Regions from separate parts of the Asaia sp. A2 genome, predicted to be linked through region 1. Evidence: riboswitches for the same ligand, from Rfam matches in the RefSeq annotation. Region 1 holds a riboswitch; each other region holds the start of a gene.
What was found. Region 1 has a riboswitch for cobalamin ahead of ACWNRM_RS12605 (DUF1636 family protein). Riboswitches for the same ligand answer to the same signal wherever they lie in the genome.
Positions count from the first base shown of each region.

Region 2: linked by a shared signal. The riboswitch ahead of ACWNRM_RS05330 (HoxN/HupN/NixA family nickel/cobalt transporter) and the one ahead of ACWNRM_RS12605 (DUF1636 family protein) in region 1 are both predicted to bind cobalamin.
Region 3: linked by a shared signal. The riboswitch ahead of ACWNRM_RS12710 (TonB-dependent receptor) and the one ahead of ACWNRM_RS12605 (DUF1636 family protein) in region 1 are both predicted to bind cobalamin.

Region 1 covers NZ_JBXWTO010000016.1:41,070-46,905, forward strand. Annotated here, with positions in the region: gene cobN (cobaltochelatase subunit CobN) at 1-2,129, opposite strand, end outside; gene cobW (cobalamin biosynthesis protein CobW) at 2,133-3,146, opposite strand; gene ACWNRM_RS12605 (DUF1636 family protein) at 3,143-3,559, opposite strand; cobalamin riboswitch at 3,703-3,907, opposite strand; gene ACWNRM_RS12610 (response regulator) at 4,063-4,776, shown strand; gene ACWNRM_RS12615 (HAMP domain-containing sensor histidine kinase) at 4,773-5,836, shown strand, end outside.
Region 2 covers NZ_JBXWTO010000004.1:200,284-206,119, reverse strand. Annotated here, with positions in the region: gene ACWNRM_RS05335 (TonB-dependent receptor domain-containing protein) at 1-2,161, shown strand, start outside; gene ACWNRM_RS05330 (HoxN/HupN/NixA family nickel/cobalt transporter) at 2,224-3,258, opposite strand; cobalamin riboswitch at 3,397-3,611, opposite strand; gene ACWNRM_RS05325 (NAD-dependent succinate-semialdehyde dehydrogenase) at 3,812-5,182, shown strand; gene ACWNRM_RS05320 (SDR family oxidoreductase) at 5,388-5,836, shown strand, end outside.
Region 3 covers NZ_JBXWTO010000017.1:3,826-9,661, forward strand. Annotated here, with positions in the region: gene ACWNRM_RS12710 (TonB-dependent receptor) at 1-1,545, opposite strand, end outside; cobalamin riboswitch at 1,633-1,836, opposite strand; gene ACWNRM_RS12715 (phosphocholine-specific phospholipase C) at 2,076-4,097, opposite strand; gene ACWNRM_RS12720 (TonB-dependent receptor) at 4,115-5,836, opposite strand, start outside.

The sequences.
Region 1 (5,836 bases):
GCCTCGGGACAGACATCAAGACGCGACCGCACCGCCTCCGGGGGGACATGGGCTGTCTCGGACAGCATGGCGACCAGCGCATCATGGCGGGGCGGCGTACAGCCGAAAACATGCAGGCCATCACGTATCTGGAGGTCCTTGACGTCGCACAGATAGGCATCGAGCCGCGCCAGCGCCTCGGCCTCATCCGCCGGATCATCCTTAGGCGTTCTCACGCGTGCATTGCGCCCGTCGGCCCCTTCCCGGCCGGTAGCGCCTGAATGGCTCTCGGCCAGCACGCCCAGATCGGCAGCCCGATCGAGAATCTGACGGCGCAGCATGGTGCCGCGTCGCTTGTCCAGCCCGTCTGCCTCGGCATATTCGTCGATCAGGCGTTCGAGGGACTCCATGGCGCTGTCGAGCCCTGCACGCTGCACGGGCGGGGTCATGTGACCGATCATCACCGCACCGAGACGCCTCTTGGCCGCAGCCGCCTCACCAGGGTTGTTGACGATAAAAGGGTAGATGACCGGCACCCCGTCCAGCAGCACAACGGGGACACATTCGGGTGAAAGTGCCACGGCCTTGCCGGGCAGCCATTCCAGCGTGCCGTGCGTGCCCAGATGCACGATCACACTGATATCGCCTATGCGGCGCAGCCAGAGATAGAAGCCGATATAGGCATGGCAGGGCGCAATATCGGGGTCGTGATACTGCGCCTTGCGGTCAGATTCCTGACCACGACCGGGCTGAAGAGCGAGAATGAGGGCGCCGACGCGCAGAAAGCGCACACTGACCGGCTGAGAGGGCATCCCCCATGTCGCAATGACTTTTTGCCGGAACGGCTCAGGCAGGGTGTCGAAAGCCGCCCGATAGGCGTCGGCGCTCATGATGAGAGTGGGCGCGGCGCGGCACAATCTGTCTGGCAGCTCTGATGCGACGAGAGGTGGCACGTCGTATCCCGCACTGGCCAGCATGGTGGCGATGGCCTCGACACTGGCAAAACTGTCCAGCCCAACAGCGTGGGCGGCCTGCCCTTCGGCACCGGGATAATCAGAGAGAATAAGCGCCAGACGCCGCTCGCCCGGCGTTTCGGCTGCCAGACGCAACCAGCCCTGCATCTGGCGCACAATTTGCGCAATACCGGGGGCATAAGCCACGCGCCGCGCTGGCAGGCCGGGCGGTGCCTCATCGCGAAACGATATGGGTGCCCCTGAAAGACGACCGTCAAATTCGGGCAGGACGATCTGCATGGCTAGATCGGACGGTGACAGCCCCCGGGCGGCCTTGCGCCATCCTTCAAGCGTCGTGCCCGGCTGGAGCAGCTGGACGATGGGCACACCCGCTGCTTCTAAAACCGATGCCCCGCCATCATCCCCACGAGAGGCGAAGAACGTGGCATTCAGAATGATGTCAGGGGGCTCGTCCACAAGCCACCGGTCGAGAAAAGGCACGACTTTGGCCGCGCGAAGCGACGAGACATACACCAGATCGACCCCGCATCCGGCAGCTGCGATCGCCTCTGCCAGCGCATCGATCCCATCGAGATCGGCAGAAAGGAGGTGGGCGCGATAGAACACGACCAGAGCCCGACAGGAGACGCCCGTGTTCAGGCAACGGTAAATTCCGGCCTCAGGCAGCTTTTCGGCCTCGGCCCCGTCATCCGCATTCAATCCGGCAATGGCCCCCATGAGGGTAAGCGCACAGCGCAGATTACGTGTTCCGCCCTCTCGAAACAGGCTGTCGAGCCGGGCCCACTGGGCGGGCGCGATGCTTGAGAGGCTTTCGAGTGCAGTATTCGGCGTGGCCTCCCCGGTGATGAAGGCCAGTGGAACAGCCTTTTCCCGACAGACGAGCCTCAGTTCATCCACGCCGTAACGCCAGTATTCGGTACCCCCGAGCAAGCGCACCACCACGCAACGTGCATGGGCAACCGTCTGCTCCAGATAAAGATCAACCGACAGGGGATGACGCAGGCGCGACAGGGTGGCGACCTGCAAACTGGGGTCTGACGCCCTGTGCACATCGCGCAGGCCCAGCAGGTCACTCTCGGAAAACGACAGCAGGACAAGATCGGCTGGCGTGTGGGCGAGGTCCTCGGCCACAGCCTGCCCATCCAGATCATGCGTTTCCCGAAAGAGAATATGCACGGCTCAGCCTGCGTCGAAGCTGCGCTGCACAGCCTTGGGGTCAAGCCCGTGCAGACCGATCACAACCAGCCTGCCCTCTGGCGCCTCGCCCTGCTCATAGGCATGTCGGATACGCGCGCCCACCGCCTGCACGCTTAAACGAAGGCTCTTGCCTGCCACGCGGGCAAAGCCTTTCATACGCAGCACATCATGCTCACGCGCCACCTTCTCAAGTCTGGCGATAAAGGCTTCGGCACTGGCCTGCTCGGGCAGGCTCAGCACGAAGCTCGTGAAATCGTCATGCTCATGCTCATCCGCCCCGTCATGATGCGAGGGGCGTGCTGCCAGATCGTCCTCTGCCGCAGCGGCAAGGCCGAGCAGCACAGCCGGATCGACACGCCCTTCACGGGCACGAATCACGCGCACCCGACGCTTGCGTGCAGCAAGACCGGCCTCGACCGCAGTAAGGGCGGCGTCATCCAGCAGATCCGTCTTGTTGAGGATGACCAGATCGGCTGAATCCAGCTGATCCTCGTAAACCTCTTCCAGCGGGTTATCGTGGTCGAGCGATTCATCTTCCTCGCGCTGCTTCGCCACGGCCTCCGGGTCATCGGCAAAGCGGCCATCGGCCACTGCCGGGGCATCCACCACGGTAATCACGCCATCCACCGTCATGCGCGTGCGCACGCTCGGCCAGCCGAACGCCTTGAGCAGCGGCTTCGGCAAGGCAAGACCCGAGGTCTCGATGACAATGTGATCGGGCGGGGTCGGGCGATCGAGTAGGGCTTCCATGGTGGGGATGAAATCATCCGCCACAGTGCAGCACAGGCAGCCATTGGTCAGCTCGACGATATCTTCCTCAGGGCAGTTCGGAATACTGCACCCACGCAGGGTCTCGCCATCGATGCCCAGAGACCCGAATTCATTGACCACTATCGCGATGCGGCGGCCATCCGATTTCTCGATCAGGTGACGCAGCAAGGTGGTTTTGCCCGCGCCGAGAAAGCCGGTGATGATGGTAACAGGTATCTTGCTCATGACAGTCTTTCAGATGCGACAGGTTGGGCAGGTGCAGCGGGTTGATGAGGTTCGCCCGACGGCGACAACTGGCCAGGAAAACGCCCCAGAATGATATCGCGCAGGCTTTCAGGACGCTTTGAAGGCATGACCGTTCCTGAGCGCGAGTGTTCATAGGCCTTGGCATAGATCATCAGATCCTCCGCCAGGTCGGGCCTCAACCCTCCCAGAAGCCACGACCATTTGCCGGGCATGGACAGGGTGGCGGTGCAGCCCCGCTGGCACGCCGCAAGACATTTGACCCCCTCGACACGCACACCGGCGATGGTCGCCTGCTGCAAGAGGGCCTCGTGCAGCGCCTCACCCCCGTCCCTGCAGGTGAGGCAGACATGAATGACGGGAGGCGTATCGCAAGATGTTATCGGTTCGGCCATGAGCAATCCCGGACCAGGCCCGTAGAACGGGCGCAACAGGGCACTAGGATGATTGCCGGGATATCCCGGCCTGCCATAAGCCGCCCCGCGATGACGGGTGCGGGTTCATGGTCTGTCGCGCTCCGGGCACCCCGCCGGATCGTGAAATCAGTGACGCGACGGCAGGTCTCCTGGCTCATGGTCCCGGTTGCCCGGCATTGCCGCCCCCTTCCCGGCATGGTCACCAGTGGGCTGCGACGGCAATGACATACCACCTACAGTTGCGGGGGCAGCGCAGGACTGATGCACATGGCACGAACCTGCTTCCCTTTTCACCCCTTGCGAGGCACCGTCGCTCATTTCCTAGCAGGTTTATCAAAGGAGATGCAAAGCTCGGAGAGGACAGGGCGACGCGCGCCTTTCCCCTGTGACCCGGAGCGTCGTTCTATCCGATTGTTTGCAACTTGAAACATCATGTCCGTTGCTGACATCATGGGGACGAGCCTGCGTGATACGATCGAGGGATGACCCCAATGCCTCATCTTCTTCTTGTCGATGACGACCAGGATATCCTGACCCTTCTCGGCAGTTTTCTGCAAAAGCATCACTATCAGGTCTCCACGGCGGAAACGGGCGAGACCATGTTTGCCATTCTGGGCAGGCAGCCGGTCGATCTGGTGATTCTCGATATCATGCTTCGCAACGAGGACGGGTTCAGCCTGTGCCAGCGCCTGCGTGCCCGATCCCGCATCCCGGTCATCATGCTTTCGGCCATGGCCGATCTGACTGACCGTATTGTGGGGCTCGAGATCGGGGCCGATGATTACCTGACAAAGCCATTTGACCAGCGCGAGCTTCTGGCCCGGGTCAAGGCTGTTCTGCGTCGTGCTGCCACGCCGGGCGAGACAACCCCGTCGCTGCGCCCTGTCCTTCGTTTTGGTCGCTGGGTTCTGGATGTTGCCCGTCGCGAACTGCGCGCGCAGGACCAGTCGCTCGTCCCGCTCTCGGGGGGTGAATTCGATCTGCTGCTGACCTTTGTCGAACACCCGCAACGCGTTCTCACGCGGGACCAGCTGATGGATATGGCTCGCGGCCCCGACCATGCCGCCTTTGATCGCAGTATCGACGTGCAGGTCAGCCGCCTGCGCGCCAAGCTGGAGGACGATCCCAGAAATCCAACCCTCATACGCACCGTACGCAATGGCGGCTATATGTTCACCGCTGCGGTGAAACGATGAGATGGGCGAGGCTTCCCCCTGATCGCGTTTTCACACAGGACACCATCTCCCGCCGCCTGATTGTCACCGTGGCCCTTGCCGCCGGGATAACGCTGCTGTTGCTCGCGGTCTTTGTCGAATTTGGCGGCCCGTGGAGCAAGCCTGATATTGAAGCCACCGGTATGGTGAGAGAGGTTGGGGCCGTGCTTCGCATGGTGCGGGTAGCCCCCGCCACTGACAGGGAAACGCTGCTGGCAGCAGCGCAATCAAGACAGATCCATTTCGGGTGGTACCCAAAAGCTTCGCCGCTCGCGAAGGCTCTGGCCGCGGGACATTACCGTCGCAGCGAGATTGAGGAGAGCTGGCATTTCCTGAGCCCGTTTCTGGGGCAAAAGCCTCCTGCCATCGCGGTGTTTCAGGAAGATAACCCTGTCTCTACCCTCCCCGGCCTGCCCTATGACCGTTCGCTGTATCACGACGCGTATTTCGTCGGGATCCAGCTCGATGACGGCAGTTGGGTGCTTTGTGTTGCCCTTCAGCGTTTCTGGGGGCTTTACGCCTTTCAGCGCCTCATGCTGGAAGGCATAATGCTGTTTGTCTGGATCATCGCGGTGTCACTCATCGCCTCACGCCAGCTTTCACGCCCGATCGAATATCTGGCCCACGAAGTCCGCCGGCTCGATGCGCAGCCAAACTATGCACGTGTCAGCGAAGCGGGACCCAGAGAGATCCGTCAGGTAGCGGTGACGCTCAACGCCATGCAGGCGCGTATTGCGAAGTTCATCCTTGATCGTACCACGATGCTTGCTGCCATTTCGCATGATCTGCGCACGCCGCTCACGCGTATCAGACTACGCGGAGAGTTCATTGATTGCCCGACGCAACAGAAACTGCTGTTTCGCGATGTTGACGAGATGCAGGCCATGATCGATGGCGCCTTGTCGTTCTTCCGCGACGATGCCTCCCATGAAACACAGACGGCTTTCGATCTTTCCGGGCTGCTTGAAACCGTCGCCTATGATTTCTGCGATCAGGGGCATGATGTGCGTTACGACAATCCGGGTAGGGTGGGATATCGCGG
Region 2 (5,836 bases), on a different contig from region 1:
CCTGACCTTCAGCCAGAACGGCCAGTCGCTCGTGCCGCTCAATGCCGGGACCTTGCTCAAGGGCGACACGGCTCAGGCCGTAGGGGGCGATGGTATCTCCCTGCGCAACTACAACCAGATCGTCACGCCAAACGACAAGCTCAATCTGACCTTGCTTGGCCATTACGATTTTGATCCGCACATCCACGCCCACTGGCAAGGCTGGTACGCACGCGGCAGCGCAGAAAACCAGGTGGGTCAGGGAACATGGAGCAGCACGCTTTTCAACGATGCGCTGACGGCAAATAATGCCGGGCCCTATAGCAGCAGCTATTATCAATACGGTGTCACGACTGGTGCATTCGCTCTGAGCACCAGCAACCCGTTTCTGACAGGTGCCGAACAGAGCACGATCAAACAGGCTCTGGCCGAAAACGGCCTGCCAACCGATACATTCTATCTTAACCGCCTCAATCAGGATCTCGATCAGGGCCTGTTTCGCACCACATCGCAGATGTTTCGTTTTCAGGGCGGGCTGAATGGCGATTTCCGGGCCTTCAATCGTCAGTTCAACTGGAAGCTGCAAGGCGAGTATACGCGCAATACCAATGCCACGACGGCTCCGTCACTCGTTATTCCCAATCTTGTCAACGCGTTGAACGCCGTAACCGCTGCTGATGGCACGATCGAATGTGCCCCCGGCTATCAGAACGCCCCGATCGCCACGCGCAGCGCGGTATGCGCTCCGCTCAACCCGTTTGGCTACAACCAGATGACGCCGGCCGCGCGCGACTACGTCACAGCAGAGTCACGCTCGACCAATCGTAACACGCAACGCGATTTGCAGGCCGAAATCAGTTCGACCGTGGCGACCCTGCCAGCAGGGGCGATACGGTGGGATCTGGGGTACGAACATCGACGTGAGGCCTATCATTTCGACCCCGGTGCCTATCTGCTTGGCTGGAAGCAGAACGACGGCAGCTATCTTCCTTACGGGATCAATGCCTCTATTCCTTATACGGGTGGCGCCTATCATACACATGAAGGCTTCGGCGAACTCGATATCCCCCTGATCTCACCGACAATGCACCTCCCGGGCGCCTATCATCTCTCCCTGACAGCCAATGGGCGCATAACCTATAACAGTATCACCGGCGCTTACTGGACCTATATGACCGGTGCCGCCTGGTGGCCCACACGTGATATCGGTCTGAGTGGCAATTACGCTGTATCGGTGCGCAACCCTGCGATCGGTGAACTCTACTCCCCTCAATCCTCGACCTATCAGAACGGTGTCGATCCCTGTTCCGATACAGGCCTTGCGTCTGGCCCCAACCCAGCCCTGCGAGCCGCCAATTGCGCACGCGCCGGACTGCCGCAGAATTTTGTCTCGAACTTCAATTCCTACGGCGTTGAGGGTACAGCCGGGGGGAACCGGAATCTCTCCAATGAGCGTTCCAAAAGCTATACGGGCAGCCTTGAATTCAGGCCGCATTTCATACGCGGGTTCGATGTCAAAGCCTCATTCGTGGATGTCAGGGTTTCTGATGCCATCACCTATCTGAGTGCCAATGATCTGCTCAATGCGTGTTACGACACCGGCATCTACCCGAATAATCGCTTCTGCTCGACATTCACCCGGGATTCATCGGGACAGATTTCCTCTTTCCGCTCCGGCTATTACAATATCGCCAGCTACGACACCCAGGCCCTTCAGACGACGATAGAGTACAACACCCCCCTCTCCCGTCTGGGTCTGCCTGAGAACTCAGGGGTGATCGACCTTCGGGGCAACTACGTGCATTATGTCAAAAGCACGCGCAATTATGCCGGAAGCACCTATCTGCTTTCGGGTAATATTGCTGCGCCCAATGACAATTTCACGCTCAACACCACGTGGGTACGGGGGCCGCTCAGTGCACAATGGCAAACCATCTGGTATGGCCCGAGCGTTGTTGCCCTGCAGGTGCCGGCCACGCGCTTTGAGGGCAACAAACGGCCTGCCTTTGCCTATTTCAATCTCTCACTCGACTATGCCGTGACCAAGCATTTCTCAACCAGCTTCGTGGTAAACAACATCACCGATGCCCTGCCACGCGATGCAGGCATCTATAGCGTGGGCCGTTATTACGAGGCGCTTATTGGTCGCGCCTTCCAGATGCGCATCGGCGCCCATTTCTGACCGCAACGTGCACCGGTGGGTGTCGCCCCGACCACCGGCGCACCAAGACGATGAGCCCGTCGTCAGTTTTTGCGTCGTGCATCGACCCGGCTGAAAATCAGGGACAACATCCAGGCCAGCACGAACAGCCCGATCACGATAAACCCGATCTGGTTGAAGCTGTCGCTGACAGCGGCCACCATGCCCCAGAACCGCCCTTCAAAACCGATCTGGTCACCCAGCAGACGAAGCGTCTCGATACTGCCAATCCCGACAGCCACGATCACCGAGATCAGGGTAATGATGATGTTATAGCGCAGCTTGCGCAACGGATCGACGAAGGCCCAGCGATAGGCCCCGAGCATGAGAACACCATCTGCCGTATCGACAAGGGCCATGCCCGCAGCGAACAGGGCAGGAAAGATCATGATCGCCGCAACCGAAACACCCCGGCTCGCCTGTGAGGCAGACAGCCCCAGAAGCGATACTTCCGTCGCAGTATCGAAGCCGAGGCCGAACAGAAAGCCGAGCAGCACCATATGCCAGCTGCGCGAGACCAGTCTGAACAGCGGATAAAGCAGGCGCGACAGCACTCCACCCCGGTTCAGAAGTGCTTCGGGGTCGACCTCCTCAATCGCTCCACCAGCCCGTATGTGACGCCAGGCGCGCCAGGCGCCGCGCAGGACAATGAAATTTGTGATGGCCAGGGCAAACAGGAAGCCGGCAGAAACGAGCGTGCTGGCAATACCCCCTATATCACGCCATGCACCAAAACGCTCCTGCATCGCCTGTGACAGCAGTGCCGTGCCCAGCGCCGCCAGCACAACGATCAGGGAATGACCGATGGCAAACCAGAACCCTGTCAGCAAGGGCTGACGCCCCATTTGGATGAACTTGCGCGTGACGTTGTCAATCGAGGCGATATGATCGGCATCGACAGCATGACGCAGGCCGAAACCATAAGCGAGCAGGGCGTTGCCAAGCAGCAAGGGCCGATCGCGAAACATCACGAAGGTCCAGACCCAGAGCGCCATATTGGCCAGAAGCAGGCCGATCCCAAGCAGCGAAATGCGCCAGCGCAGCAACGGCGAAGACACCGGCAAGGTTTCAGCGCTCATCACTACGCCCTTCGCCGGGATGGAAAGTCGATGCGGGCCGATCCGCATCCCGTGCAAATCGCAATGCACCAATAGACGGGGGTAATTCGTTCACGAGAAACGCTCTCCGCAATCGCCGGATCATCCCGTCCGGTCAGGCAGTCAGACACGACAAGGGCAGGTCTCCTGGCTCACGGTTCATCGCTCCCCTGCCCCTTCCCGGATGACCTGCATCCAGTGGTTCCGGCAGGGCGCTCACCGCTCACAGTTGCGGGGACAGCTGCCGCCTCGTGCCCGATCCTTTCAGGATCAGCCAGCCCGTTCGGCATTCCCTTTTCACTTGCTTGCACAAGACCCTTGACGCGGGCGAGCCTACCCCCTCACCCCAGTGAAAGCCAGCTTCCAGCCGATTGTAATCAAGGGTCTCTACCTTGCGGTAGCGGAGCAGCACCCAGGCTGCCCAGCCCGCATTGCATACCATTTCAGGGAAACCATGCGCCTTTCCAGGCATTTGTTGGACCGTGACTTTGGTTCGGCCATGCGTCGGACCCCAGATAAACGGGAGCAGGAAACGATGAGCGCCTATCGTACAATCAACCCCGCCACAGGCAAAACCGAGCGTGAGTTCGATCTCCACACCAAGGCACAGGCCTTTGAAAAGCTAGACGCTGCCCATGAATTCTACAGAAGTGACTGGCGTCACCGCAGCTTTGCCGAGCGCAAGGCCATCGTCAGCAAGGCGGCGCAGATCCTTGAGCAGAACAAGGAAAAATATGCCCGACTGATTTCCATCGAAATGGGCAAGGTTCTGCCTGAGGCCATTGCCGAGACCGAACTGTCTGCGAAGATCCTCGCCTATTACGCCGAAAACGCCGAGAAATTCCTTGCCCCGCGTGAGATCCCTGTCTCGGAAGGTCGTGCGACGGTCCTCAGCCAGTCTCTGGGTGTCATCTACTGCGTCGAACCCTGGAACTTCCCGTACTACCAGCTTGCACGCGTGGCAGGTCCCAACCTGATGGCCGGCAATGTCGTGCTCGCCAAGCACGCACCGGGTGTGCCGCAATGCGCCCTCGCCTTCGAGGCGCTGTTCCTCGAAGCCGGGGCACCCAAGGGAGCCTGGACCAATCTGTTCATCGACAATGATGTGTCGGAAGAACTGATTGCGCGCCCTGAAGTGCGTGGCGTGGCCCTGACCGGCAGTGAGCGTGCAGGCAGTGCTGTCGCCGCACAGGCTGGCAAGGCTCTGAAAAAGACCACGCTAGAACTCGGTGGCTCCGATCCGTTCATCGTGCTCGATGATGCCAATCTCGACGAGGTCATCCCCCGTGCCGTGGCAGGGCGCATGTCCAATAACGGTCAGGTTTGCACCGCCGCCAAGCGCATGATCGTTCATGAATCCCTGGCCGACGAATTCGTGCGTCGCCTCTCCGACGCCTTGGCCGAATTCCGCTATGGTGATCCGCTGGAACAGGGCGTCACTCACGGCCCGATGAGCAGCGAAAACGCCATGAAGCTCGCACTGAGCCAGGTCGAAAAGGCAGTCGATCACGGGGCAAAGCTTGTCACCGGCGGCAAGCGGCTTGATCGCGAGGGCTTTTTCATGCAGGCGGCCCTGCTCACGCATGTCACCAAGGATAACCCGATTTTCTACGAAGAAATTTTCGGTCCCGCCGCCATTGTCTACCCGGTGGCCGATGACGACGCTGCCATTGCGCTTGCCAATGACTCTCCGTTCGGTCTGGGTGGTTCCGTTCATACGGCTTCCGTCGAGCGTGGTCGCAAGCTTGCCGAGCGCATCGAGACCGGCATGGTGTTCATCAATGATGTGACGGGCACCGCCCCGGAACTGCCATTTGGCGGGGTCAAGAATTCCGGCTATGGCCGCGAGCTTTCCTCCAACGGGATCGAGGAATTCGTCAATCACAAGCTGATCCGCTCAGCCTGATCGAAACCGGCCTGTCACGATCGTCCACCTGATCCGTGACAGGCCCTCATGATGCCCTGTGCAAGGCCTTACGAAAGCCAACTCCTGACCTCATGAGCGCCGCGACACGCTTTGCCATGAAACTAAGGCTCACGTTTCCGCGATGAATAGGGTGCAACGCACAGCCCGCGGCACTTGACCGCCGTCCGGAAAACGGAGCCTCATCATGACCGATTACGCAAAGCCCCCCTTCGATACCCCTCTTCAGGATCGCATCCCCGGTCAGACCAAAGCCATGACGCCCCTCCCCGATCATGGTGAGGGGACGTATGAAGGTTCAGGTCGTCTGGAGGGCAAGATTGCCCTCATCACAGGTGGCGATTCCGGCATAGGCCGCGCTGTCGCCATCGGGTTTGCTCGTGAAGGCGCCGATATCGCGCTATCCTATCTTGAAGAAGAAGCCGACGACGCCAGGGAAACAGCTGCCTGGATCGAAAAAGCAGGCCGCAAGGTGCTTCTCCTCCCCGGCGACCTGAAGTCACGCGAGATCTGCAAATCCGTGATCGATGAGACGGTCTCGACTTTCGGCCGGATCGACGTTCTGGTGAACAACGCTGCTTTCCAGATCGAACGCCTCGCTCTTGAGGACATCTCGGAAGATGAATGGGACGACAC
Region 3 (5,836 bases), on a different contig from region 1:
GGGCAACAGGTCAAAAACCGGACCGATGCGGAAATTGGCCGGATTGTAATGCCCCTTGAAGCTGGTGGACGCATTGAACTGGCCATTCTGGTTGAAGTTCTGCCTGTCGAGCGAAAGCCAGTCATATCTGAACCCTCCCACCAGCCGCAGCCTGTCGGTGATCGAGAGGGTATCCTCAAGAAAGAGCCCCGCATCGATCATGGTCGTGGGAGATTTACGGTAGGGATACTCCCCGGCAAACGACCCGAGTGCGCCGCCCTCAGGGCTCGTCAATGAGACGCTGTCGGCATAATCCGCATCGGGAAAGCCGCGATTGCGGATAAAGCGAATGTAGTAGGCATCTCCGCCGATCACGAGGCGATTGCGTAACCCGAAAAGGGGGTAATCGAAACGGGCATCGACGCTGTCTCCAAGCTGATGCTGGTTCTGATAGACATAGAAGCGATCGCGGCCGATCCGGCCCGGCATGATTGCCTGTCCGCCTGCATCAGTGGCGCCGGGTGACGCGATATAGCTGTAGGTCTCTGCATTGTCCCAGCGACGTTTGGCATACAGGAAATAGGCCTTGTCGTGCAGTGAGACATGGTCACTGGCAGCCCAGTCCAGATGCAGCGTCGGCGTCGCATTCACAGAGCTCGCCCGTGGGTTGGCTACATTGTAGTTGCGCCACAGCGAGGCTCGGCTGATGACAAGTCCCTGAGTTGAATGGAGCAACCCACCAGCTGCGTCTTTTACTGCAGAGCCCGGTACGAGCGGCGCACCGTAATAGGTCGAGAGATTATCGGTCAGGTAATCGACGGTAAAACGTGCCGTGAACTTTGCGTCCGGGTGCCACAGAAGCGTGGTGGTCCAGTCATTGCTACGCGGGCTGGCGCCTTTGACATAGCCATCAGATGAGGTTCGGCTGAAATCGCTTCGTATCGCCAGGGTACGGGTGAGGGGCACTGACCCGCCAATGCCGGCATTCCAGCTATTGAAGCTCCCGTAGGAGAGCAGGGCGTTGGCATGTACATGATCCATGTCCGGCGTGCGCGTGCGCATATCCACGGTACCGCCGACAGCACCCTGGCCATAAAGAACGGAGGAGGGGCCTTTCAGGATCTCGACCGCCTCGAGATTGAAGGCGTTGAGTGGCCGGTTCACCATGGTTGTGGGACCGAAATAGAAACCGTCGCGCAGGATCAGCACCTGGTTGCCGCTGAAACCGCGCATCATGAGCTGGGCCGGATTGCCGGGCGAGCCACCTGAGGTCACACCCGGTGCGAAATCGGCAGCATCTTCGGCATGCACATAGCCGCGCTGCGAGATGATCTTCTGATCGATAATCGAGATCGAGGCCGGATTATGCTGGAGACTGAGTCCGAGCCGGCCGCCTATGGCTGGGCGTGCCTTGAGGCCGGTACTCTCACCATGAGCCGTAATGTACTCGTCGTTGCTGCCCTGCTCCTGAGCGAGGGCAGCTGGTGAAAGCGGCAGAAAGCCAAGTGCAGGCGCGATTGAGATCCCTGTCAGGAGACAAGCCCTGAGTGAGCGCATGGGGCGCATGATATGTGTTCTATCCCGTGTTCACGTCACTACGATGGGCAGCGTTTCCCCTGCCACCTGCAGGACACCCCGCCCGCCGGTTCTCGTCCGTGACCCCGTGTGATGGCAGGTCTCCTGACTTGTGCGTCATGATGTGCGAACTGGCCTTCCCGGGGGGATAGTCCCAGTGGCTGAACCCTTGGCGGGTCCACGTTCGCACACTCTTCACCTACAGTTGCGGGGGCAGTCATGGCGTTCGACCATGTTCCCTTTTCATCCCGTCTCCGGAACACCATCGGCTCGGACCCTAGCTTTTCAACCTGTGCTGTCAATGCTGCGCGGGTCATGGTCTATAGTTTGGCTTTTCCTTGCGTCTATTTTACGACAGCGCTGCCGGCCTCGGGTGTGCAGGCCCGCGACGGCACAAACGTTCCCCACGCGCTCGGGAGAAAGGGTCACGCCTTAATGAGGCCCTGTCCCTGTTCTGGCGACTATGGCTGTGTCGTTTTCGCTAACGATTACGCACGTCGTTTTTCCGATGAGACAGGCTTTCAGGCCGGGTTCCCACGCCCGAAATGCGGGTCCGACCGGCTGGGCGATCCGTTTTCGACATGACCTGCGAGAGAGAGAACAAGCTTGCCCGAACGGGTGACGCAATCGACGTGGTACCAGTGGTCACTCGCGACAACCGGGATGGTATGTTGCAAAATCTGCCCCGGTTGTAAGGAAAGGTCCTGTCGCTGCCCGGTGTAGTGATCGATGAGCGAGAGAACGACGGGCTCGTTTGCACCGGTCCCCTGTCCCGCGTAGTTTAAGGACAGATGCAGGCTGTTTCCGCTCGCCTGTGAAGTCAGGCCAATGCGGCTCTCGGGATCATGGAGACGGTAGAACCCGTTCGGCCCGTAGATCTCGACCGTGCCTGAGGCCGAACAGTGGAACACAGCCGTTGTCTTGCCTGCAACGGTCAGATGTTGGCTTGCCTCACCCGTCTGACGGATACGAAAAACCACACCCTGCTCGGCCGTGTTGGCAAAGACCAGTTTCGTCGACACATCGGCATGGCTGGTAACAGCGAAGCGATAAGGCAGAGCCCGGCTCGGACGCTGACCGGCCTCCTGCAGGGGCAGGCTGCCATGCTCCGGTACGAGCGGAGGCGGGTGTGCACAGGAAATTCGTGTCTGGGGCAGATACGCGCTCGTGTCAGGAAGAGCCACGGACCACTTCGCATCAGGCTTGCTGAAATCGAAGGCAGAGGTCAGATCGCCGCAAACCGTACGCCGCCAGGGTGTGATGGTCGGGCAGGGAACATTGAACCGCTGCTCCAGAAAGCGGATGACCGACGTATGGTCGAACACCTGTGAATTGACCCACCCGCCTTTTGTCCAGGGCGAAATGATCAGGGCGGGTACGCGAGGCCCGAGGCCGACCGGCTCGCCGTGATAGGCCTCACCGTCCGGAAGCTGGCCAGTTATTGTCTGCGTTGAGGGAACAGGCGGCGGTACATGGTCGAAAAATCCGTCATTCTCATCGTAATTCAGAATGAAAACAGTTTTGGCCCATGTATCGGGGTGTCGAACGAAAATGTCGATCAGCTTGGAAATCAGATGCTCGCCAAAGCCGGGCGGCGCTTCGGGATGCTCCGAAAGGGCCGCAGGTGGGACGATCCACGACACCTGAGGCAGCGTTCCATCAGCAATGTCCTTCTCGAAGGCCTCCAGCAGGTAGCGCCCTTCCAGTTCGTGCATGTTCTCCTTGTTTGAGCCCGGAACGACCGCGCGCGCCTGACGATATCGCCAGTCCTGCTTGTCGAGATTACGGAACTGCCTGAAGGAGGCGAGCGGATTGTCGCCAAAATTGTCGTATTCCTGGTAGAATTTCCAGGTCACCCCGGCCTCCTGAAGGCGCTCGGGATAGGTCGTCCAGTCAAAAGGTGTGAAGGCGGGATTGTCATGCGCCATATCGGCCGACCAGTTGCCGTCATCGACATTCTCGACCGCCTGTTTGCCATCAGCGCCGACGGCAAGGCCGTTTGTACCGGTAAAGAAATAGAGGCGGTTGGGATTGGTCGGGCCGAAGATGGAAGCGTGATAGGCGTCGCAAATGGTGAAGGCGTCGGCCAGCGCGTAGTAATAGGGAATTTCTGCGCGGGTAAAATACCCCATCGTCATCGGGCTTTTATGGGGGACCCAGCCATCCCACTCGTTCCACGCGGCCTGGGTGCCTTTCCAGCTATGGTCAAGGCTTTTGAGGCAGGCCGCCGAGGTATGGATCGTATCAAACAGGAAAGGCCATATGGCACGGCCGGTTGCGTCCTTCTGGGCAAAGACCGGGCTCCCATCCGCCTGCTTCTCGGCGCGCGGGTCGCCAAAACCACGCACGCCACGCAAGGTGCCGAAGTAGTGATCGAAGGCCCGGTTTTCCTGCATCAGGATAACGACATGCTGGACATCCCTGATCGTGCCGGTTTCACGATTGGCAGGGATGGCGAGGGCCTGACGCAGGTTTTCTGGTAAGATGGTCCCCGCCAGCGCGGCAGCACCGAGATGAAGGAAATGCCGACGGCTGGGTTTCATGCTGACTGCTCCGGAACTCAGTTGAAGTGCTTGCGGATCGTGAAGAAAACCATGCGCGGGGCTGCGGCCTGAAGCGTCTGGAATGTGCCGGACGGATCGGAATTGATAAAGCCGTTGCTGCCTACTGTTGCCACATAGCGCTTGTTGAACAGGTTGGAGACGTTGATCTGCGTGTCCAGACCGCGGAGCCAGAAATTATGGCTCTTGAAGCGATAGCCGAGATTCAGGTTGAACACGTCATTGGCAGGCACATAGGCATCGTTTGTATAGGTGTAGTAACGACGATCCTGGATCTGCATGAGCACATTGCCCCAGATCTGCCCGTCATCATAGCCGAGCTGCACATTGGCCAGATTGCGCGGCATGCCGACCACGTTCTTGCCCTTGATGGCGGCCGAGACCTTGCCATCAGCCATCACATCATCCTCATAGAAGGAGTTGTTGAAGGCATAGGAAGCGAAAATCGACCAGTTGGGCGCGAATTGCCAGTTCACGGCTGTATCGATACCGCGTGAGATCACCCCGCCGACATTCGACAGAACTGAGGCGTTACCCTGAATACCGACACCCTGCGTCACAGCCAGCAGGCGATTGTCGAATTCGACATAGTAGCCGGTCACGGTCGCCTGGAATGTCTTGGTGTGATAGCGGTAGCCGAGTTCTTCCGTGTTGGACATTTCGGGCTTCAGCTTGCCCTGAAGCGCCTGGAAACCGGCAACTGTGGTCGAGAAAGGCCCTGAGGTCTGGGCGCTATCGAATGCCGCCATGTTGCGCGCGTAATCCACGAAGATTTCGTGGTTATGGTTGAAACGATAATTTGCGCCGATCTGTGGCAGGAAGCCATTGGTGGCGTTGAGCGAGCCCGAGGGATAGGCCGTGGGCATGGGGGTGCCCAGATAGCTGCCGTTCATGGCGCGTGCCGTGTTGTCCACGATCAGCGACTTGAAGCCGTAATTGACCTTCAGCTTCGGCGTGATCTTCCAGGTATCACCCAGATGAACCTGATAGGTCTTGGTGTTGAAGGCACTCTGCCACTGCGTTGCGAAGGCGTTGTCACGATACCAATGGGTCGAGGAGGGTGAGCCGTCCAGCGCCAGCGGGTAGAACCGGCGTGCCTGATTGAAATTGTTGTTTTCGAACCAGAACCCGCCTTCGATGGCATGGTTGGCAATCTTGTATGTCAGGCTACCAATGAAGCCGGCGCGATGGATATCGTATTCCGTCGTGCGCGTGGATAGAGGGGAACCGCCAAGCTGTGCGGGTGTTGCCGTATAGGGCGTAACCCACACGCCTTCACCTGTGTTGGTGTGGCCATAACCCATGACATAGCCGGACAGGCGGTTATTGATCCGGAAATCGAGCTTGCCATAGCCCATGGCATCCTCGCGCAGGCCGCCTGCGTTATAATAGACGGTATCCTGATTCTCGATGCCCTTGGGAAAGGCGGTGCCATTCTGATAGGCATAGGCAATCTGCTTCGCGAGGGCGTAGTTGCCTGTGATATTGTCGAGATTATAGCCGTAGGTCTTGATCTGGGCGAGGGAGAGATCCTGATAGTCGTTCTCGGCGCGCTTGGACCAGTCACCAAAAACAGTCAGTTTCAGGTTATCGCCCAATGGCTGCACGTATTTCGCATTGGCCTGGTCCTGGCGCTGCACGCCGTCGCCCTTCCATTTATTCGCGTCCTGATGGTCATAGGACACATAGAACTTGCCGCCGCCCTTGAGCAGACCGCTATT